4 regions of the Comamonas sp. GW821-FHT11H03 genome follow, and region 4 is predicted to be linked to each of the others. Evidence: predicted binding sites of a transcription regulator. Region 4 holds the regulator's gene; each other region holds the start of a gene.
What was found. The regulator LexA, encoded in region 4, represses DNA repair genes until DNA is damaged. The targets are predictions, from matches to a motif close to ACTGTATNNNNATACAGT.
Positions count from the first base shown of each region.

Region 1: AC1RTQ_RS08115 (DNA topoisomerase IV subunit B) is a predicted target of LexA. The motif match lies at 3,058-3,075, and genes of this name have one in related genera.
Region 2: AC1RTQ_RS08410 (LexA family protein) is a predicted target of LexA. The motif match lies at 1,820-1,837, and genes of this name have one in related genera.
Region 3: AC1RTQ_RS22715 (PA0069 family radical SAM protein) is a predicted target of LexA. The motif match lies at 2,944-2,961, and genes of this name have one in related genera.

Region 1 is NZ_JBXARF010000002.1:795,746-801,387, reverse strand. Features, by position in the region: gene parC (DNA topoisomerase IV subunit A) at 1-92, opposite strand, end outside; gene AC1RTQ_RS08120 (lytic transglycosylase domain-containing protein) at 133-999, opposite strand; gene AC1RTQ_RS08115 (DNA topoisomerase IV subunit B) at 1,054-3,024, opposite strand; gene AC1RTQ_RS08110 (MFS transporter) at 3,439-4,635, shown strand; gene AC1RTQ_RS08105 (hypothetical protein) at 4,652-4,783, shown strand; gene AC1RTQ_RS08100 (SDR family oxidoreductase) at 4,826-5,638, shown strand.
Region 2 is NZ_JBXARF010000003.1:9,420-15,061, forward strand. Features, by position in the region: gene AC1RTQ_RS08395 (ATP-dependent nuclease) at 1-2, opposite strand, end outside; gene AC1RTQ_RS08400 (hypothetical protein) at 26-568, opposite strand; gene AC1RTQ_RS08405 (hypothetical protein) at 722-1,243, opposite strand; gene AC1RTQ_RS08410 (LexA family protein) at 1,391-1,801, opposite strand; gene AC1RTQ_RS08415 (DUF6616 family protein) at 2,098-2,439, opposite strand; gene AC1RTQ_RS08420 (DNA alkylation repair protein) at 2,450-3,223, opposite strand; gene AC1RTQ_RS08425 (MarR family winged helix-turn-helix transcriptional regulator) at 3,220-3,714, opposite strand; gene AC1RTQ_RS08430 (hypothetical protein) at 3,814-4,494, opposite strand; gene AC1RTQ_RS08435 (ferredoxin reductase family protein) at 4,950-5,642, shown strand, end outside.
Region 3 is NZ_JBXARF010000013.1:90,185-95,826, reverse strand. Features, by position in the region: gene gntR (HTH-type transcriptional regulator GntR) at 1-127, shown strand, start outside; gene AC1RTQ_RS22730 (GbsR/MarR family transcriptional regulator) at 138-722, opposite strand; gene AC1RTQ_RS22725 (acyltransferase family protein) at 973-2,145, shown strand; gene rnk (nucleoside diphosphate kinase regulator) at 2,207-2,614, opposite strand; gene AC1RTQ_RS22715 (PA0069 family radical SAM protein) at 2,968-4,134, shown strand; gene AC1RTQ_RS22710 (Bug family tripartite tricarboxylate transporter substrate binding protein) at 4,258-5,253, opposite strand; gene AC1RTQ_RS22705 (LysR substrate-binding domain-containing protein) at 5,426-5,642, opposite strand, start outside.
Region 4 is NZ_JBXARF010000004.1:249,713-255,354, reverse strand. Features, by position in the region: gene AC1RTQ_RS11660 (hypothetical protein) at 1-201, opposite strand, end outside; gene AC1RTQ_RS11655 (hypothetical protein) at 632-1,054, opposite strand; gene lexA (transcriptional repressor LexA) at 1,224-1,895, opposite strand; gene AC1RTQ_RS11645 (asparaginase) at 1,978-2,961, shown strand; gene adk (adenylate kinase) at 3,254-3,910, opposite strand; gene kdsB (3-deoxy-manno-octulosonate cytidylyltransferase) at 4,301-5,077, opposite strand; gene AC1RTQ_RS11630 (Trm112 family protein) at 5,081-5,272, opposite strand; gene lpxK (tetraacyldisaccharide 4'-kinase) at 5,369-5,642, opposite strand, start outside.

The DNA.
Region 1 (5,642 bases), on a different contig from region 4:
TATTCCAGATAGGCGCGCTGTGCGTATTGACCCAGGTCCAGTGCATCGCCAGCGGCTTGTTGAGACAAATCCAGTGTGGTTTGATCGCTCATGAATTCTTTGTGATTTTCCAAATTGCGCCGATCCGGCGACTCAAGGTATTTGCGCATCCGCAGCCGCAGAGGCCGCGCCCGGCAGCGTCATGCGTATGCGGGAGCCGGCGCGGCCAGCCGAGCCGGCCGCAGCCACCCGGCCGCTCATGGGCCTAGCTGCCTGCAGCTGCTCGTAGATGCCCGTGACGGCCTTGACGTAATTCATTGTTTCTTTGTAGGGCGGAATCGCCTTGCCGAATTTCTGCACCGCGCCTTCGCCCGCGTTATAGGCGGCCAGCACCAGATCGAGCCGGCCCGGGAACAAGTCCATCAGATAGCTCAGATAGCGCGCGCCGGCAGGCACGTTCACGGCCGGGTCGACCAGCTGCTGCTGCATGCTGCGCTTTTTGCTGGCCGACACGCCAAAGCGCTCGGCCGTGGCCGGCATCAGCTGCATCAGGCCGACAGCGCCCTTGGGCGAGACGGCCTCGGCATCGAAGCCGGACTCCACGGCGATCACGGCCTTGATCAGGTCGTAGTCCACGCCGGTTCTCTCGGCCGCCTTCTGCAGATGCGGCCTCACGCTCTTGTAGCGCGGCGAGACCTCGAAAAAGCTCTGCATGCGCGTGCGGGCGTTGAGCCCCTCGGCCACCGAGCCCTGCTTGAGCTGCAGGCCCGGCTGGCTGCTGTCGTAGAGTTCGCCCTTGAAGAACAGCTTGTAGCGCTCGTCCAGCGCCTCGGCCGCAAAGTGCGTGACGCCGAATTCGTCGACATAGGCCCAGAGATCGGCATGCGCCGCCGGCACCATGGCCAGCCAGCCCGAGCCCGCCAGCAAGGCAGCGGCCACTGCACGTCGCAAACGCACAGATGCGAGCCAGCCGCGCGAAGGCAGCTGGCTGGTTGAGGCATCGAACATGGGCTTGTACATGGCTGGCTCCATCGACCGCTAGTGACCGCTAGTGCAGGCGTTGACAACGCCCGCCTAGATATCGACCTCCACGGCATCGCCATGCAGCTCCATCAGCTCGCGGCGGGCGGCGGCTTCGCCCTTGCCCATGAGCTTGGTGACGACGGCTGCCGCCTCGGAAAAGTCCATGTTCATGAACTGCACGGCAGGCATGCGACGCGTATCGGGGTTCAGCGTGGTTTCCCACAGCTGCTCGGCATTCATCTCGCCCAGGCCCTTGAAGCGGCTGACCTGGCATTTCTCGCGCGGCACGCCGTCCTTGGCGCATTTCTCGATGATGGCATCGAGCTCGCCCGCATCGAGCGCATAGACCTTGATGGCCGGCTTCTTGCCGCGCGCAGGCACATCCACCCGGAACAGCGGCGGCAGCGCCACATGGATGTGACCGGCTTCGATGAGCTTGGGGAAATGCTTGAAGAACAGCGTCAGCAGCAGCACCTGGATGTGCGAGCCGTCCACGTCCGCATCCGAGAGAATGCAGATCTTGCCGTAGCGCAGACCGGAGAGATCGGGCTCGTCATTGGGGCCATGCGGGTCCACACCGATCGCCACCGAAATATCGTGGATTTCGTTGTTGGCGAACAGCCGGTCGCGGTCCACCTCCCAGGTGTTGAGCACCTTGCCGCGCAGCGGCAGGATGGCCTGGGTTTCCTTGTCGCGGCCCATCTTGGCGCTGCCGCCGGCAGAGTCGCCCTCGACCAGAAACACCTCGTTGACGGCTATGTCCTTGCTCTCGCAATCGGTCAGCTTGCCGGGCAGCACGGCCACGCCGCTGCCCTTGCGCTTTTCCACCTTCTGGCCGGCCTTCTGGCGGGTCTGGGCGGCCTTGATGGCAATCTCGGCCAGCTTCTTGCCCCAGTCCACATGCTCGTTGAGCCACAGCTCCAGCGCCGGGCGCACAAAGCCCGAGACCAGACGCACGGCGTCGCGCGAGTTCAGGCGCTCCTTGATCTGGCCCTGGAACTGCGGATCCAGCACCTTGGCGTTGAGCACATAGCTGGCGCGCGCAAACACGTCGTCGGGCATGAGCTTGACGCCCTTGGGCAGCAGCGAGTGCATGTCGATGAAGGCCTTGACGGCCTGGAACAGGCCGTCGCGCAGGCCGCTGTCATGCGTGCCGCCAGCGGTGGTGGGAATCAGGTTGACATAGCTTTCGCGCAGCGGCGCGCCGTCTTCGGTGAAGGCCACGCACCAGGCCGCGCCCTCGCCTTCGGCAAAGCTGTCGTTGTTCTTGTCGGCAAAGCCCTCGCCCTCGAACAGGGGGATGACGGGCTCGCCATGCAGGCTCTGCGCCAGATAGTCGCGCAGGCCGCCCTTGAACTGCCAGCTCTGGGTGTCACGCGACTTTTCATTGGTCAGCGAAACGGCCACGCCGGGCATGAGCACGGCCTTGCTGCGCAGCAGATGCACCAGCTCGCCCATGGGCAGGGCCGAGGATTCAAAGTATTTGGCATCGGGCCAGGCACGCACCGTCGTGCCCTGCTTGCGCTCGCCGGCCTGCAAAGGGCGTACCTTCAGCGGCTCGATCACATCGCCGCCCGAGAACACCAGCGTGGCCACCTGGCCGTCGCGGTGCACCTGCACCTCCAGACGCGTGGCCAGCGCATTCGTCACCGAGACGCCCACGCCATGCAGACCGCCCGAGAAGCTGTAGGCGCCGCCATTGCCCTTGTCGAACTTGCCGCCCGCGTGCAAACGCGTGAAGACCAGCTCCACCACGGGCGCCTTCTCCTCGGGGTGCAGACCAAAGGGAATGCCGCGCCCGTCGTCCTCCACGCTGTAGGAGCCGTCGGCATGCATGGTGAACTTGATCTTCTTGCCATAGCCGGCAAGCGCCTCGTCGGCCGCGTTGTCGATCACCTCCTGCAGGATGTGCAGGGGGTTGTCGGTGCGCGTATACATGCCGGGACGCTGTTTGACAGGCTCCAGACCCTTGAGAACGCGGATCGAGCCTTCGGAATATTCGTTGGACGGTTTGACTGCCATGGGGGCGGATTGTAGTGGCCTCTGCGGATGAGAGCTGGATAAATTCACAGTTGTTTACTCCCAATACTCTTGCACAAAGCCCGAACATCTGTCTTGGCAACGTGTTTTTACCGGGTCTTTATCGTAGAGAAAACTATTAAAAAGATAGCTTTTATCGCTTTTAATTAATAGATTTCAGATAGTTTTCTATCTACATTCATTACAAAGCTTACGTAAGAAGCTCACTTTTTATTTTCTGCTTCGCTGCGCATCCACGCAACCCGGCTCTGCCATCGCATTCTGGCAGGCCGGACTGCCACGCATGTGACGAGCGGTGCAGGCGCAAAACAGCGGGTTTCGTTACAGTGGTGTGCTGACCGCCCCCAAGCCTTTTTTCGCACACACGGCATGACTACAAAGACAACTCCAGCCCCCATGTCCATGGCGCAGATTCTTCTGTGCGGTGGCGCCATCGTCACGCTCTCCATGGGCATACGCCACGGCTTCGGCCTGTGGCTGCAACCCATCACCCAGGAGATGGGCTGGACGCGCGAGAATTTTTCCCTGGCCATTGCCGTGCAGAACCTCTCCTGGGGCATCTTGGGCATCTTCGTCGGCATGCTGGCCGATCGCATCGGCGCCTTCAAGGTGCTGATCGGCGGCTCCTTCCTCTACGCCCTGGGGCTGGTCGGCATGGCGCTGTCGCCGAGTTCCACGGTGTTCCTGCTGACCGCCGGCGTGCTGATCGGCGCGGCCCAGGCAGGCACCACCTATGCCGTGATCTACGGCGTGCTGGGCCGGCAGATTCCCGTGGCGCGGCGCAGCTGGGCCATGGGCGTGGCGGCGGCCGCGGGATCGTTCGGCCAGTTCTTCATGGTGCCCGTGGAGGGCAAGCTGATCGCGCAGTTCGGCTGGTCCAATGCCTTGCTGATACTGGCGCTGTTCGCGCTGCTGATTACCGCGCTGGCCTTTGGCCTGCGCGAGCCGGGCTTTGGCGGCACCACGCCCATCAAGCGCGAGCAGACCGTGGGGCAGGCGCTCAGGGAAGCCTGGACCTACCCCAGCTTTCTGCTGCTGATGGCGGGCTACTTTGTCTGCGGCTTCCAGGTCATGTTCATTGGCGTGCACATGCCCAGCTATCTGAAGGACTTCGGCATGGCGCCCAATGTGGCCAGCTATTCGCTGGCCCTGGTCGGCCTGTTCAATATCTTCGGCACCTATCTGGCCGGCAATCTGGGCCAGAAGCTGCCCAAGCGCTATCTGCTGTCGGGCATCTACGGCCTGCGCTCGGTGGCCACCGTGGCCTTTTTGCTGGCCCCGCTCTCGCCCTGGTCGGTCTATGCCTTCTGCGCCGCCATGGGCTTTCTGTGGCTGTCCACCGTGCCGCTGACCAATGCCACCATCGCCCAGATCTTCGGCGTGCAGCATCTGTCCATGCTGGGCGGCTTTGTCTTCTTCAGCCACCAGATCGGCAGCTTCCTGGGCGTATGGCTGGGCGGCTATCTCTACGACATCAACGGCAACTACGACATGGTCTGGTACCTCTCGATTGCCCTGGGCATTTTTGCCGCCGTCGTCAACCTGCCCGTGCGCGAGACAGCCATTGTTCGCAGCACGCCCAGCGTCGCCTGATTCCGGAGACACCGCCATGCCGCTCAAACTCTGGCAACGCATCTCCATCTGGTCTGCCGTGCTCGTGCTGCTGCTGGCGGTGTTTGCCCTGTATCTGCAACCGGAATTCATGCTCACACTGGCAGACCAGGTCTGGGCCTGCTTCTGAGCCCTTGGGCAAGCCGCCCGGGCAGCATGGCCGGGAGAGAGCATGGCCCGCATCATCATCACCGGAGCCTCGGACGGCATAGGCGCCGAAATGGCCCGCCAGCTGGCACAAACCCATGGCAGCGGGCTGCAGCTGACGCTGGCTGCGCGCAATGCCGGCAATCTGCTAGCCGTGGCAGAGCAATGCCAGGCCCTGGGGGCGCAGGTGCTAACAGTCCCCACCGATGTGAGCGAAGAGGCCCAGTGCCGCGCGCTGATCGACGCCGCCGTGCAGCAGTTTGGCGGGCTGGACGCCCTGATCAACAACGCCGGGATCTCGGCCCATGCGCTGTTCGAGCAGGTCAGCGCACAAGACCTGGGCTGGTATGAAAGATTGATGCGCGTCAACCTCTGGGGCAGCGTCTGGTGCACCCATGCGGCACTGCCGCACCTCAAGGCCAGCAAGGGCTCCATCGTCGCCGTGTCTTCGCTGGCCGGGCTGATCGGCGTGCCGGGCCGCACGGCCTACAGCGCCAGCAAGTTCGCCATGGCCGGCTTCTTCGAAGCCCTGCGCATCGAGCTCAAACCCGCCGGCGTGAGCGTGACCACCGCCTACCCCGGCGTGGTGGATACGCGCATCCGCTACCACGGCTACAACGCCAGAGGCGAGACCGCAGGCGTCAGCGGCCTCAAGGAAGACGGCGCGATGACGGCGGTCGAATGCGCGCGCCTCATCCTTGACGGCCTGAAGCGCCGCCAGCGCGAGGTGGTGATGACCGGCAAGGGCAAGCTGGGCCGCTTCATCAAGCTGATCGCCCCGGGCATGGTGGAAGACATGGCCCTGGCCGCGCTCAAGGACGATGTGAAGCCGCACTGAGCCG
Region 2 (5,642 bases), on a different contig from region 4:
ATTTTTTATTAAAAATTAATATTGATTAGCATCTAAGCCGATATTGCTCATCCCGTGCGGACTTTCTCTCCCTACGCACCCAATCCAGGTCGTAATACTGGCTGCCTGCTCGCCCCATGCTATCCAGAGCTTTGACGCGTTCTTCCAGCGCATCGCAAACTTGTTTTTTGCCGGGCTCGGCGGGTTGCGCAGGGCGGTTTTGATAAACAACCGCAGGGGCGGAAGTATTGCGCTGGGTTTTGCGCCACTGGGCTTCGGCTTGGGCTACTTTTTGATCCCATGGCAGGCCGGAGGGAACGGTTTCCGTGCGCTCCAGAAAAGCGTTGTGCTGGCCGCACGAATGGCTGCTCCAGAACAGCCCGCCGCCATGGCCTTTGCACAGATAAACGGAACTGCCCGAGTGGCCGCTGTGCAGGGTGGTGGTTTTGTCTTCCACCACTTTGCCGCCCTTGCATGCCTCTTGAGAATAGGTGTTGCCGCAGCGATAGATGGGCTGCGCTATGGCTGGAGCAACAGCGGTGGCTGGCAGCAAAAATGCTGCGGCAGTCAAGGCAAGCAGAAAATGCATGCGAAGCATTATCTGTAAAAATTAGTTACGAGTGCATTAGCCCCAGCCCGCAGTGCGATGTTGGGCCACTGAAATAAACCAAAGAAAAAGGCAATGTAGAGAGCTACATTGCCTTTGTGCGTTAGCAGGTGCTTTTGGGGCGCTAATCAGATTTCAACGGTAGTTGCCGGGCTGGGACGCCGCTTGTTGCTGATTGGCAAGGAGCTGGGCGGCTAAATGGCTTCTCAGCACTTGCTCCAGCGCGGGAGAGGGCGTCTCCGGGTCTGGGGTTTTGCCGAAGGCCAGCAGATTTCTGGTGAGCTGCACGGGGGTCATCAAGATTCCCCAAGGCAGGCCCCACCAGCCTAGAAACAATGAAAAGACCGTGTCACCGATTTTTTGCTTGGTGCCGCATCGTGCGCAGGCCACCAGCGGCCTGCTGGACCACGATGTCATCATGACGGCGGAATACACACGGTAAGAGGTATGCACATCCACTGGGCCGGGCCCGTCGCACTTGGGGCAGTTGCCTTTGTGCACCCGAAAGATATGGGCCTGCACATCGGCGGGGGAGAGCTGGCTGGCAGCTTCGGAAAGTCGCCCTTGGTGCTGGCATTTCTCATTGCAGTAGCGAAGGTCGCCGTCTCGCTTTCCGCCAAAAAGAATTCTGGTATTGCAGTACGCGCATGAAGCCATTCAATCTCTCTCAGTGTTGTTATCGCGCCTGATTAAACCAAATATCGCCGGTGATCACCCATCTAAATTAAGCAGAGATGATTCGTGTATCAAATGCGCCTGGCTCCTGGCTGCAACGGCGTGTTGAATTGGTTTTTCATCAAGAGGTCAAAAGGCAAAGCGCTTGATGCAGCTGGTGACGACACCCCATATTTCCAGCGTCTGTCCTTGCTGCGGCACGATGTCGGGGTAGGTGGGGGCGCCTGCCTTGAGCTTGCAGGTGTCGCCATCGCCCTCCAGCACTCTGATGACGAGTTCGCGTTCGACAAGCGCCACGACAATGCTGCCATTACGGGCGCGCAACTCCCTGTCCACCACGACGATATCGCCGTCATCGATGCCGTGTTCTTGCATGGACGGGCCGGCCACGCGCAGCACAAACGTGGCCTTGGGGTGCGTGACCAGCAGGTCTGTAATATCCAGCCGCTTGCCTGCAAAGTCATTGGCGGGCGAGCCTGCGCGCGCGCTGCGATCAGCCAGCGGCAAAGTAACCGGGGACGCGATCAGTTGGACGGGCATACCACTCATAAGACGATGACTGTGCATATGTACAGTGTAGCGGTTGATGAGGCTCAGGTGTCATGAATCCACGCTGATGTCGCATGCTTTCCAATCGATCCAGTACCCGGTTCTGTGCGGAGCCGGGGATCCAAGTTGAATTGCACACGCTGTGCCGAACGCTGGCCAGCCCGCAGTGTTGACTGTAGAGGGCGGCCATTAGCGGGCATTAGCGTGCATTACTAGGCATTAGCGGGCACTAGAAATGACTAGCCGCATGCATTGCAGAGCACAACGGCATGATCCGAAAGACTGCGCTACGCGGCGGCAGCTAGAGCAGCCAGGTGAATATCCGCTGCCCCTGCAGTACTGGCTGCATTCACATGGTCAAAGTAATCGTACCAGCCGCTGGCTTTGATGCCCGCAAGCAGGGCGTCTCGAGCGGCCTGGTCAGGAAAGCGCCAAATACCAAGGAATGTATGTGCGGTTCCTTGGTCGATGTTGGAGTCCGTTTCTGCCAGAGAGAGAACTTCGACACCGAGGCTGGAGAGTTGATTCAATGCGAGTCCGATGCCGTCAAGAAAGTGTTGCCTTTGTTCGGCAGGCAGTGCGAGCCAAGCTGAATTGGGAGTGTAGAGCTCTACGAGGTAATGAGACATGGTTCCACTTTCACTTGAGATTGCGCAGTGCGCGTTGACATATACGGTGTGTGGCGGCGGCCTGAGAGCTTTGAAGCCATTGGGCACAGATGTCACGCACCCAGGTTGGCTGGTCCTTGGCGGCATCGTTGAGCCAGTTGGCGACCGAGTCCTGCACGTAGACCGAAGGGTCGCTCTTCAGAGCTGAGAGCAAAGGCAGCGCTTGTTCGGGCGAGCGTTTGAGCTGTGAGATATGCGTGCTCCACACCCCGCGGGGACGCAAAACCTCGCACGCGAATCGTCGGATACGCTCAGAAGGATCTTGTGTCCATGGCATCAGCTGTGCGATAGCCGCAGCCAGGTCTTGCACCAGGTGCGGTCGCATTGCCATCCAGGCCCATTCACGCACACCAAAATGGGCATCGTCTGCCAGCGGGTGCATTGCGGCCAGCCGTACACCGAGATCCAGGTGAGGCTGCGCACCGATCATGAAACACGCCCAGCCTCGTGCCATATCGGCGCGGTGCGTTTGGCACTGTTCGATGCCCCCAGTACCCAAGTCCTGCAGCAAGACTGCGCCGATACGGGCCATGCGTTTGAGCACACCCAGTTGGCAGGCTTCATCGATCGTGTTCAATGCGTGAGCCGTAAGTGCCGGAAAGAGTGTTCGGGCCAGTACGGCCTGGTCGACTGCCAGGCATTCAGCCAGCGTTGCACATTCCAACTCCCCGTGCGATAGCGCATGCAGAACGTCCCGAGGAATGTCAACGGTGCGCGTCGCACCCTTGCGGACTTGATCCTTCATGATTCAACGTCCGATTGAGGGCCTCGCACTTTCTCCAGCAGCGCTGCCAGCTGCTTTCGTTCATGTGCAGACAGGTTGCCAAACAGGCCTGCGATCCACCGGCCATGCTGGTCGATAACGGTACCGGCGAGCTGTTTTCCTTTTGAGGTCAGCCGAATGCAAAGTGCCCGGCGGTCTTCAGCGTTGGCCTGACGTTCAATCAGACCTTCGCGCTCCAGTCCGTCTAGCAGGCCGGTCACTGTGGCGCGGGTGACGCCAGCCTGTTCGGCCAGCACGTTGGGTGCGAGTCCGTCAGGCGCCACATCGAGAAGGAACAACAGCACAAAGCGCCCCTCAGACAAGCCATGAGGGGCCAGCAAAGCGGCGCAGTCGCGGTCGATGTTTGCAGCCATCGACAGCACTTGAAAACACAGCTGGATGCCATCCACATCAGGAAGTTTGCGTCGTTGCGCTTCTTCAATTAGCGCCTGGTACTTCTGTTCAAGCTTCATTAGTTAGCCAAAATATAATATGGTGGCTAATTATATGGGCAAGTTCACTTCGTGAGTAACAGGCGCTTGTGCGGGCCGAAGCCCGCGCGTTCATCCCGCTCAGTTGGTCGCGAAACAGTACATCAGCCCGGCGCTGCCGCTTTGCTGGAGCTGCTCGACGCTGCAGCCGCGCGTGCCGTGCGATGAGTTCCACGAGGCGTTGGTCACAGGGTCTGGGTTGGTGCCTTGGTGGTCGTGGTGGCCCACGATGGCAGAGCCGCCGTCGCTCTTGGTCCAGTTGCCGCAGGTGGTGTCCTTGCCGGGCTCCGGCACGGCCAGGGTGCCGTCAGGGCGCGAGCCGGTCAGGATGTCGTGGCGGTTGACCTCATCGCCAAAGCCCGAGACGACTTCGCCCTTTTCGGTCAGCGAGGTGTCTTTGCCGACCTTGGCATTGGCGCTGTGCAGGTCGGCCACGCTGGTGGCAATGACCACGCCCTTGGCGTTGCGCCACGGGCCGTTGCCGATGCGATCGCGCGCATTGATGGCCGGTTGTCCGCTCAGGGCAGCATTACTCAGGTAGGCGTGCCAGGTCTTGTTGCCTGCGCCAACGCTTGCGGCCAGCGACTGGCAGTAGCGGTCGGCCCCGGCCAGCCCGCCCAGGTCGCCGCCCTTGCCGGGGTTGGTGCTGGTGATGAAGAAGCTCATGGGGTTGCCGCCCGACGACCCCATGGCGCCGCAACCCACAATCAGTGCGGCAGCCGCAAGGGCGGTGCTGGCGGAAAGAACCAAACGACGGGACATGGCAGGCTCCTGAGCAATGGTGGAGCACGCAGGCTAACGCAATGGGGTGTCAGCGGCAATATGAGCAAGGGCAGGGGGCTGGGGCCGTGGCCGACCTGCAGCAGGATCTGCTCGCGCCCGGACGCGATTCTTGTCGTTGTCGGGCGGGCGGCAATATTGCGCTGTGAATCAGTTGGGTATGGATAGCGCCTATCGAGTGCCATGTTAGCCTTGCCTTGATCAGTCTTGAACAAGCTCGAATGTGCTGGAGCCGCCTGCGGCGAACGAACCAGAGCTATGGCGTGTATCTGTTTTTGCACTCTGGATCTGCCGGCCATTGAGCAAACCGGAGTGCTGTCTTGCGCCGTTCTATTCTTCTTGTCCTTGCTTCTTTCTTCGTGATTTGGGCAGTGGAGGCTTTTTGGCTGTCGCCGTCACCGCCTGGTGATCTGCTGTGGGTGATGCGGCAGGAAGGCATGCTGCTTACCGGTATTCTGGCCTTGGGTGCCATGACTGCCATCATGGTCCTTGCCTTGCGCCCTCGGTGGGTGGAGTCGCCTTTGGGCGGCATGGATAAGGCCTACCGTTTGCACAAGTGGCTGGGCATCATTGCCATTACGTTGAGCTTGGCGCATTGGCTGGCCAAGCAGTCCAAGCCCCTCATCGCGACAGCTATTGGCAGCACTGGCAGGCTGGCCAAGGTACCGGTGCCCGAGTGGGTCAGCCTCCTGAAGCCCTATGCGAAAACCCTGGGCGAATGGACCTTCTATGCATTGATCCTGATGTTGGTCATTACGCTTGCTCGTCGCGCAGTGCCGTACAAGCGCTGGTACTGGTTTCATCGATTCATGCCCCTGGCGTATCTGATACTGGTGTTTCATGGCGTTGTGCTGACTCCTCCTGGCTATTGGAGCGGTGTGGGCGGCTGGCTCCTGGCGTTGACAATGGCCTTCGGCGTCGTGGCCGCCGTGATGCAACTGGTGCGTGACATGCGGTCGCGCTATCCCCATGCGGGCACCGTAATGTCATTCACGCAGCTCGGAGATGTGCTGGAGGTGCAGTGCCGTATGGATGATTCCTGGCCGGGCCATGCTGCGGGGCAATTCGCCTTTTTGCGCCTGGCAGGGGAGCAAGAGGCGCACCCGTTCACGCTGTCCGATGCCGACCAG
Region 3 (5,642 bases), on a different contig from region 4:
CCATACACCCAGAGATGAAGTGGGCAGAAAAGCTGCCAGCATGCTGCTGCAATTGCTGGCAGGAGACACCGTCAGAGAGGCCAGCGTGGATCTGGGCTTCAGGCTGGTGCCCAGGGCCAGCACCTGAGTGGTCGGTGTCAGGCTTCCGTGCCTGACTTGCCTCGCCCGATAATCTTGTCCTTCAGGTCCAGCAGTCGCGTCACGGCCGAGCCCATGCCCATGAGCTGCATGGCGGTCTCTGGCGACAGACGCTGCACATCGTCAAACCAGCTCATCAGCTTGTCGATGAGTTCGTGCATATCGCGCATGCGCTGCTGTGCGTAGCGTTCTTCGTCGGTGCTGGCTTCTTCCATCATGGCAGCGCGCAGCATGGATTGCGTGGGTTCGATCTCTCGGCGGCGGCGCTCTTCGGCCAGTCGCTTGAAGATTTCCCAGACATCCTCGGGTGCCTGGAAGTACTCGCGCCGGTCGCCGGGCTGGTGACGCAGCTGAACCAGCCGCCAGGCCTGCAGCTCCTTGAGCCCCATGCTCACATTGGAGCGAGAGAATTCCAGTGTGTCGGCAATCTGGTCTGCGTTCAGCGGTTCGGGCGAAATGAACAGCAGGGCATAGATCTGCCCCACGGTGCGATTGATGCCCCAGCGGCTGCCCATCTCGCCGAAATGCGAAACAAATTGTCGGCTCAGCTCCGACAGTGGTTTGGCTTGCGTCATGGCCTCCATTGTGCCTTTGCCCGGGGTTTCCAGTGGGGCAGGGAAATCAAGCCGGAGTGCAATCGCTCTGTTTTTTTCATGCTTGGCGCATGAAGCCCCCTCAGATATGTTTCGTAAAACTTGCAACGCTGTCAGCAAATTGTTGGGAATCGGCGCAAAATCGCCATCCTGTTTTAAGTCGGCTTTTTTACGTTGCCTGTTGCCGGGCAAACTCACCCTGTCGCCGGGCAGCCCATGGGCTGCGGGCGGCCGTGATCTGATGGCTCAAAGTTATAACTCCTCTCATTCCCGTAGCGCCCTGATCGACTGCACCAAAGGCCTGGCTTGTGCGGCCATCGTCTGGCATCACCTGGCTTTCTACGGTCCCATGTCCGATGTGGCTCACCCCGTCATGCCCGATCTGCTGGACTGGCTCTATGAGTACGCCCGCATGGCCGTGCAGATCTTTCTGGTGATCGGCGGCTTTCTGGCTGCTGCCAGCCTTGCTCCGCAAGGGCTGGCACGGTTTGATTCGCCCTGGTCCAAGATCGGCAAGCGCTTTGTGCGCCTGGTCGTGCCTTATGCCGTGGCATTGGTGGTGACGATTGTGGTGTCTGCGGCGATTCGTCCCTGGTTCGACCACGAGTCCGTGTCTGCCGACCCCGGTCTATGGCAGCTCATGGCCCATGCTTTGCTGCTGCAGGGCATTGTGGGCGAGGAGTCACTGTCGGCTGGCGTCTGGTATGTTTCCATCGACTTTCAGCTGTTTGCGGGCACCGTGTTGCTGCTGGCCGGCGTGCGCTGGCTGCAGCAATGGGCGCTGAAGCGCTGGGGCGATATGGCCATGAAGCGCTGGTGGCCCTGGGCCGTGACTGGCATGCAGGGGCTGGTGGTTGTGGGGACGGCAGCTTCGTTGCTGAGCTTCAATCTCGATGCTGACCTGGATGTCTGGGCGATTTATTTCATGGGCGCTTATGGCGTCGGCATGATGGCCTTCTGGGCAGTGGCGGCAGACAGGCGCCTGACGGCCTGGAGCTGGGGCCTGCTGATTGCTGCAATGATCATCGGCGCGCTGGTCTATGAGTGGCGCGACCGCATTTTTCTCGCCGGCGTGACTGCGATGCTGCTCATCGTCTGCATGCGTACCGAGGCCATTGCCCGCTGGCAGGGTCTAGCTCCGCTGCGTCGCCTGGGAGAGATCTCCTACTCGGTGTTCCTGATTCACTTTTCGATCTGCCTGCTGGTCAATGCGGTGGTCAACCATTTCTGGCATGGCTCGGTCACTGCTGCGGTGGTGGGCATCCCGTTTGCCTTTGTGCTTTCACTGACCGCCGGCTACGCGCTGTACCAACTGGTGGAGCGCCATGTTTCGTCATGGAGTCAGGCTCTGCGCTGGCAGGCAGGCTTGATCGGCGCGGGTCTGCTGACCACCATGGTGGCGGGCTTGCGCTGAGTCTGAGCCCGGCAACAAAAAAGCAGCTCCAGTGAGCTGCTTTTTTGTTGGGTGAGCCGGTTCAGCGATGGAGCTCGCCCGCGCTTTCGGGCTGGAACTCGATGGCATCCACGCGCACGGTTACCTGGCCGGTAGGGCTGGGCATCTTGAACTCATCACCCACCGACAGGCCCAGCAGGGCGATGCCTACAGGCGCAAAGATGGAAACCTTGTCGGCGCTGCCATCCATATCCTTGGGGTAGACCAGTGTCAGCGTATTGGTCTTGGCGATCTCGAGAATGGTGAAGCGCACGGTGGAGTTCATCGTCACCACGTTGGCGGGTATTTCTGCGGGGTCGAGCACATCCGCACGGTCCAGCTCCGCCTCCAGTGCATCACGGCCGGGGAACTGGCTGTTGCTCTTTTCCAGCAGCGATTCAATGCGATCCAGGTCCAAGGAGGACAGAGTGATATTGGGCTTGCGCTCCATGTAGTAACTCCCTTGCGAGATGGTGTGGTTGGCGCTTTGGCGTTGCGCAAACGGACAAAAGCCCGGGCAACGGTGTTGTCCGGGCCAAGGCATTCAGTGAAAAGCACCAACTTGGTGCGCTGAGGGAATTGTCGGCGCTGAATCGCAAACTGCCAAGCCATCTCGCACCCACTGAGTGCGGATTGACTTTGAACTTGCTCTAGCTAATGGAGCGTGCTACGCGCACGGAACAAGGGAAGCAGTCGTTTTTATCCAAATCTGGCTCAATCAACTCTCGCTGTATTGACCGGAATGCAGCCATGGTCAGTACCGATTTCTTGCAATGAATAACTGTATTTATGTACAGTTTTTTTATGCAAAAACTTTCTTCATCCCCCGCACTGGACTCCATTCAGGTCGATGTGCCGGTGCGACCGATGCGGCCCATTAAGGGGCGAGGGGCCGCCAGCCAGATCACGCACCGGTTTGCGCGGGAGCTGCGCCAGGGCTTCGATGACGGCTGGGGCAAGTCCGAACAGGATGAAGGAAGCGAAGTGGGCGAGGAGGTCAAGACCTGGTGCACCCATCTGGAGTGGGAGCGGGCTAAATCAGCCCTGAGCCGCCACGAATCGCCCGATCTGCCTTTTCATCTGGGGCTAAATCCCTACAGAGGGTGTGAGCATGGCTGCATTTATTGCTATGCACGCCCTAGTCACAGCTATCTGGGCTATTCACCGGGGCTGGATTTCGAAACCCGGCTGATTGCCAAGGAGAACCTGCCCGAGGTGCTGCGCGCCGAGTTATCCCGGTCCAGCCATGTGGCGGCGCCCATCATGCTCGGCTCGGTCACGGACTGCTACCAGCCTGTGGAGCGCGAAGTCGGGTTGACGCGCCGCGTGATAGAGGTTCTGGCGCAGGCCAGGCATCCGTTTTCCATCGTCACCAAGGGCAGTGGCATCGAACGAGACCTTGATTTGCTGGTGCCGCTGGCACAGCAGCATCTGGTGGCCGTTTATGTGACGCTGACCACCTTGCAGCCCGAGCTGGCCCGGAAGCTGGAGCCACGCGCCGCTGCGCCGCATCGGCGGCTGCGCATGATTCGGACCCTGAGCGAGGCAGGCATACCCGTAGGCGTCAGCCTGGCACCGCAGATTCCGTTCCTGAACGACGATATGGAGCAGGTGCTGGCCGCAGCCAGCGAGGCAGGTGCAAGACAGGCTTTTTATGCAGTGCTGCGTCTGCCGTGGGAAGTGGCTCCGCTGTTCAATGAATGGCTGATGCTGCACTATCCCGAGCGCGCCCAACGCGTGATGGAGCGTGTGCGAGATCTGCATGGGATCAGCGAAGCGGGCAGAGCCGAGGGCAAGGTCTACAACAGCAGGTTCGGTCAGCGCATGAAGGGAACAGGCGCCTGGGCCGATATGCTGGCGCAACGCTTTGCACTGGCCTGCCGCAAGCTTGGGCTGAATCGTGAGCGCGTGCAACTGGACTGCGATCAGTACCATCATTCCTTGCTGTCGCCGCAGCAAAGTCTTTTCTGATGTCTCGTCTCATTTCATTTCGTTGCGTGCCGACCCGGAACGGGTCTACGCAGCGAGCTGCTGCCTCGCTGCAAAAAAAGCCGGAATCTGGCGTGACTCCGGCCTTTTGGGCTCCTGAACTGTTTACTGAGGCTGGTAATCAATGGACTTGAGCAAGGCCTGCTGGCGCTGATAGGCCTTCTGCAGTTCGCTCATCAGCGCTTCCGGGGTCGCGTCGGTGCCGGGTTCCATGCCCATGTCCCTGAGTCTGGCTTCGACCTGGGGCTGCTTGAAATACTGCAGCGCGATCTCTCTGACCCTGGCCTGCACATCGGCAGGGATATCGGGGCGCGACCAGACGCCGAACCAGCTCACCTCGGACAGTTGCGGGTAGCCCAGTTCCTTGAAGGTGGGCACATCGGGCAGTTGCACCATGCGCGTGGGGTAGTTCACGGCCAGCGGCTTGACCTTGCCGGCCTTGATCAGCGGCAGGGCGGTGGTGAGCCCGTCCATCATCAGCGGCACATGGCCGCCCATGAGGTCGCTGAGCGCCGGGGGAGAGCCCTTGTAGCCCAGGTGCTTCATCTTGATATTGAGCAACTGTCCCAGCAGCATGCCCGAGGTATGGCCGCGCATGCCCGTGGCATACGAGGCAAAGTCCAGTCCGTCGGACTGCTTTTTGCCGTAGTCGGCCAGCTGCTGCAGATTGCTGGCCGGGAAGTCCTTGTTGGCAATCAGCACCAGGCCGTTGCGGCTGAGCTGGGCCAGTGGCTTCAGATCCTTGAACGGCTGGTAGCTGACCTTGTAGGCCAGCGGCGTCTCGCTGACGATGCCGCCCTGGATCAGCAAGAACGTATGGGCATCCTTGCCGTTGGCCAGCAGGTCGTTGACGGCCAGCACGCCGGCTGCGCCGGGTTTGGATTCGACAATCACCGGTTTGCCCAGCTGCTTTTGCATGCCGTCGGCCAGCAGGCGCGCCAGCGAGTCGGCATTGCCGCCGGCCGGGCCGCCGACCACCAGGCGTAAGGGCTTGACGGGCCAGAGCGCTTGCTGAGCATTGGCGGTCAACGGCATGGTGGCAGCACTCAGGCTCAGGCAGCTTGCCAGTGCAATGGCCCTCCAGGGCATGGTTTGCTTCATCTTTGTCTCCTCTGTTTTGACTGCCCGGCAGCCTGTCCGCTGCGTCGATGAACGCTCTGCGGAGAGTGCTTTGTCGAGGGCAAATCTGCAGCCCTGTCGCCGGCCGGGAGCTGGCTGCCCGAGCAGCGCTGTCAAAAATTCTCGGTGCAAGGAGGGCAGAGGGTTTGACGAATTACGCCAGCTTCTTGGCCGTTGGGGCTTTCAAGGGTTTTGGAGCGGTCTGCCGGACAGAGGGCAGATCGGCGCCACCGTTACTTTCAATGGCCTTGAAGAAAGAGCGCACCAGCAGGCTTTCGCTGCGATCCTTCATGCAATAGACATAGGTGGTTGTGCTGGCTGGGTTGCCGGCAATCCGCACGGGCCTGAAGCGCGGGTCGGCAATGAATTCG
Region 4 (5,642 bases):
GGCCTCTATCTCGAATTGCTGTGGATTGAGCCAGTTGACCTCTTGGTGATCGGCAGTTTCAAAGTAAATGGCAGATGGGCGTATGGAGATGCCATGCGGCATGTCGACCTCATCAAAACTCTGATAGACCAGAATCAGGCGCAGGCCTCCATTGGCGTCTTTGGCCTGTATGTGCTGCAAGAGCTTGCGGTAGGCACTCATAAGACGCCCTCGTTGACATGTGTATATGAATGTTTCCACTGTCGAAGAGGTGCCGCAATACCCTGATCCGGGTATCCGTTCTAACGGATATTCGCGCCTGACAAGGAGTTCTTAAGGCTGCGAGGCTTGTGCGAAATGCGTTCCACGGACAGGCCCAGGCAGAACGTCAGCAAAAAATTTACATGGCGATCCAGATCGTTCGGCGCAAATGCAGAGGGCCTGCTCTGACGATATCGAATTTTTCGCCTGTGCACTGTTGACAGAATTGTCTGGCGCCGTATCTGCCGGCCGATGGGTCAAGAGCGTTGAGATGGCTTTCTGCTGGATGCATATGGAAGCTATGTTGCATCGCCTGCAGGCCTATCGCAGTTCGGGCTCGGGCTGCATGCTTGAGCTGCATAAGTGCAGGCAGTCAAACCTCACTGTGCTTTCAGATTTGCGGGGCTGTTTGCTCATGGAGTGCCATACGCTCCAGCGCGGCGCAGACATCGGCCATGCGTCCGCAGATCAGCAGGCATTCGGGCTGCTTGCGCGGTTCTCGCTGCACGATTTTGAGAAGTCGCGGAGAAGCAGTTTGCGTCGACTCATCGGTTACCAGCGATTGCAGCTCTGGGGGCGCTGCAAAGGCCTGAGGATAAAGCGTATTGCTGCCTGGACGACTGCGGCCGCGGTTGGCGCGCATGACAGGAATGCTGATCTGCTTCGCCTTTGGACGATTGGTAGTGAACGATACGGGTTGTGCAGCGGCTTTGCTTGCGTCATCGGAGCTGAAGTTCGGGTTGAGCGACAGCGTGGCAGGCAGACTCTTCAGAGTCAGGCGTGTCAAAGTCTGCAGTGATGTGGCGAATCCCATTTGGCAACTCCTTTTGATGACCTTGCGGCATGGATAGGGGCAGGATTGCATTCTTGAGGCAAAGCTCCGCCCAGGGCGAAGCTCAACGGCTTCGCGCCTACCGCCTGGGCTTGAGAGGGAAAGAGGCTCAGTGCCTGCGCTGCATAGACGAAGGGACGCCGTCTGCCCGTTACATGAACATGCTGTTGCGGATAAGGCCTACGGCCAGGCCTTCGATGGCGAATGGCTCTTCAGGATCGACGTGAATGATCTTGTAGTCGGGGTTCTCGGGCAGCAGCTCGATGCCCTGAGGCGTGCGCTTGAAGCGCTTGACGGTGACGTCATCACCGAGGCGGGCCACCACAATCTGGCCGTTGCGCGCTTCATGCGTAGCCTGTACCGCCAGCAGGTCACCGTCCATGATGCCCGCGTCACGCATGGACATGCCACGCACTTTGAGCAGGTAATCGGGCTTGGCGGCAAACAGGCTGGGCTCGACTGAATAGCTCTGATCGATATGTTCCTGGGCCAGAATGGGCGAGCCGGCAGCGACGCGGCCGACCAGGGGAAGCACCAGCGGGGCCAGAGCCGCGAGCGGCAGCGCAAAGCTGGCACCGCGTGCCGCATTGATGGTGCGCACGGTATCGGCGCGCAGGCGAATGCCGCGCGATGTGCCGCTGACCAGATCGATGACGCCCTTGCGGGCCAGTGCCTGCAAATGCTCTTCTGCGGCATTGGCCGACTTGAAGCCAAAGGTACTGGCAATCTCGGCCCGGGTCGGGGGCGCACCCGTGCGAGCGATGGTGGACTGGATGAGGTCCAGAATCTGCTGCTGGCGGGGAGTGAGCTTGGGGTGGTCCATGGGCATTCCTTGATCGATCAATGATGAACACTGTGTGTTCATCCAGTACCTGTATTTTTAATCAGTTTGAAGAGGACTGCAAGTGGAACGTGACAAAAATATCTTCATCCTGGGCACCGGTGGCACGATTGCCGGTGTTGCAGAGCAGGCTGGCGCCAGTGTGGGCTACCGTGCGGCCGAACTGGGTGTGGTCCAACTGCTGCAGGCTGTGCCGGACCTGGAGCGCGTTGCTTCTGCATCTTTGCAGGCGGAGCAACTGGCGCAGCTGGACAGCAAGGATATGGATCACGCAACCTGGCATGCACTCGCGCTGCGCTGTGCAGAGCTGCTCGCGCGTGATGATGTGAGCGGCATTGTCATCACCCACGGCACGGACACCCTGGAGGAAACCGCCTGGTTTCTGCAATGTGTCCTGCGCCCGACTAAGCCCGTGGTGTTGACCTGCGCCATGCGCCCGGCCACAGCCATTTCGGCAGACGGCCCGGGCAATCTGCGTGATGCCGTGGCCTGTGCGGCCGATACGCAGGCTGCTGGCCGCGGTGTGCTTGCCGTGGTGGCGGGCCGGGTGTTCAGCGCGCGCCAGGTGCGCAAGGTGCATCCCTACCGTGTGGATGCCTTTGATGGCAGCGGCGCCGGTCCGCAGGGTTGGGTGGAAGAGGGGCGGCTGCGCTGGGCAACGGGCGGACTGCCCATGGCTGCTTCGGCTGGCTCGCCTGAGATCGCTTTACCGCCCGCAGCTCAATGGCCCCAGGTGGAGTTGTTGCACAGCCATGCCGGCTGCAACAGTGCCGTGGCGCTGGCGGTAATGCAGGCCTGGCATGCGCAAGGCGTGCGTGCCGTGGTGGTGGTGGGAACGGGCAATGGCACCGTCCATCAGGCATTGGGGCCAGCCCTGGACTGGGCGCAGGCGCAGGGCATGACTTTGCGTATCACAACCCGGTGCGAGGAGGGGCAGGTGGTGCAGGCTCAGGGTGCACGGGATAGCCGCGTGAGCAGTCTGCCTGCGGCCAAGACCAGAATCAGCCTGATGCTGGAGCTGATGGGCTGGCCCCACACATTGGTTTGATGCTATTATTTTAATAGCTTGCTTCCCTTGTGATACGGTGAATCTATGATGTTATTTGTCTAAGACCTAATGAGAATAAGCGCAGGTAGCTATGAATATTGATGGAGGCAACTCCACCTCGGTGCAGCTTGCCGCATCGGACGGATGCCGCATCGGACGGATGCCGGCCGAATGGCCAGGAGCTTGAGGTTCGAGAACAAAAAAGGCCGGTGAAGACACCGGCCTTTTTGCGCGCAGAAATGCCCTACCGCGAAAAGTCGGTAAGGCTCGCATGCGCGAGTGATCAGGGCGATCAGGAGGCCAGAGCGGCCAGAGCGCGTTCGGTGATCTCTTCCACGCTGCCTGTGCCGCTAATGGCGCGGTACTTGGGGGCCGCTGCCGCATCGGCCTTGGCCCAGTTGCTGTAGTAGTCCACCAGAGGACGGGTCTGGTTGCTGTAGACGTCCAGGCGCTTCTTGACGGTTTCTTCTTTGTCGTCTTCGCGCTGCACCAGGTCTTCACCGGTCACATCGTCCTTGCCTTCCACCTTGGGAGGATTGAACTTGACGTGGTAGGTGCGGCCCGAGGCGGGGTGGCTGCGGCGGCCGCTCATGCGTTCGATGATGGCGTCAAAGGGCACATCGATTTCCAGCACATAGTCCAGCTTCACGCCGGCAGCCTTCATGGCGTCGGCCTGGGGGATGGTGCGGGGGAAGCCGTCAAACAGGAAACCCTTGGCGCAGTCGGGCTGAGCAATGCGTTCCTTGACCAGGTTGATGATCAGATCGTCGCTGACCAACTGGCCGGCGTCCATCACGGCCTTGGCTTGCAGACCCAGAGGGGTGCCAGCCTTGACGGCGGCGCGCAGCATGTCGCCCGTGGAGATTTGAGGGATACCGTACTTTTGGCAAATAAAGGCCGCCTGAGTGCCTTTGCCTGCGCCGGGTGCACCCAACAAAATCAGTTTCATGGAAATCCTTGAGGAGAGTAGAAATTCTTGTTGGCCCAGGCGGACGGGTGGTCGTCCGTAGTCCCCGGGCAGTATTTTTTCGCGGGCAAGGATAGCATGCACAAGACCAACACAGGCTTACACAATTCAGTCAAGGCTGTCACAAGTGCGGCCAATCGAGGGCATGTATCCGCTGCAAACGCGATTGCTGTAGTTGTAATCCAGGTGCCCAAGCCGTTACATATGCTATTCGGACTATGCGGAAAGTATAGCGATCAGCGCTTTCCTGGACTGGCCTGGGGCCCTTTGGGATGGCTCTGGCCGACGGGGCTGCTGCCGGCTGGATGGGTGAGCAGCCCTGGATGAAGACGGCCTGCGCACCGGTGTCGCCAAAGTGCGCAGGTCTTTTTCTCAAACAGCAAAAACAGCGCGCACGCGCTCAAGGTCTTCGGGCGTGTCCACGCCGGCACCCGGTGCATCGGGCGTGATATGCACGGCAATGCGGTGGCCGTGCCAGAGGGCGCGCAACTGCTCCAGCTGCTCCATGGCTTCGGTCGGCGCGGGTGCCAGTTGTGGGAACTCGCGCAGAAAACCTGCCTTGTAGCTGTAGATGCCAATATGGCGCAGCGGTGTGAAACCTGTGTGACCGGCCTGGGGGGCCGCCGTCTGCCACCAGGCTTCATCGCCGTGGTCGCGCGAGAAAGGGATGGGCGCGCGGCTGAAATAGCTGGCCAGACCCTTTGCGTCACAGACCACCTTCACCACATTCGGGTTGCGGTAATCCGTCAGGCTGTCAATAGGATGGGCTGCCGTGCCCATGCTGGCTTCGGGGCGGGCCAGCAGCAGTTGTGCCACGGCCTCGATGAGCTTGGGGTCGATCAGCGGCTCGTCGCCCTGCACATTGACGACCACATCGTCGCCGGACAGGCCCAGTTGCTCACAGGCTTCGGCCAGGCGGTCGCTGCCGCTGGGATGATCCTTGCGCGTCAGGATGGCCTGGACGTCATGCCGGGCGCAGGCCGCGACAATGCTTTCGTCGTCGGCCGCCACCACGCAACGGGCTGCACCGGCCAGAGCCGCGCGCTGGGCCACACGCACCACCATCGGCAAGCCGGCAATATCGGCCAGCGGCTTGCCGGGCAGACGGGTCGAGGACAGGCGGGCCGGGATCAGTACCGTATAGCTCATGGGTTATTGCTTTTCTTCTTCCAGCTCGTCGTCGGACAGGGTGCGGGCTTCGTTTTCCAGCAGCACCGGGATGCCGTCGCGCACGGGATAGGCCAGACGCGCGCTGTGGCTGATCAGCTCCTGATGCTCGCGGTCAAAGCGCAGCGGGCCCTTGGTGACGGGGCAGACCAGCAGTTCGAGAAGTTTGGCGTCCATGGAGTATTCCTGCAAAACGGGATGAGGGCGCCGGCAGTGAGCTGGCGCTGCAAAAAGAGGTGATCAAACGCTGTTGATCCATAGGCCCAATGATAGTCAGCCTGGCTTGTCACCGCGGCGAATATTGGCGTTGGCCTTGGCCAGCTGCGCATCCAGCAGCTCCCAGAAGGCCTGTGGCAGCTGCAGCTCAAGGGGCACGGCCCAGGCCTCAGGATGGCTGCGCCAGAGCTTGACGGCATCTTTTTCGGTGCAAATCAAGGGTTTGTCGTTTTCCAGCTTGCGCGAGAAGCTCTCGAAATCATAGTGATCGGGCAGGGCCTGGGTTGCCGCCGCAGTGATGCCCTGCGCGGCCAGCATGGCAAAAAAGGAC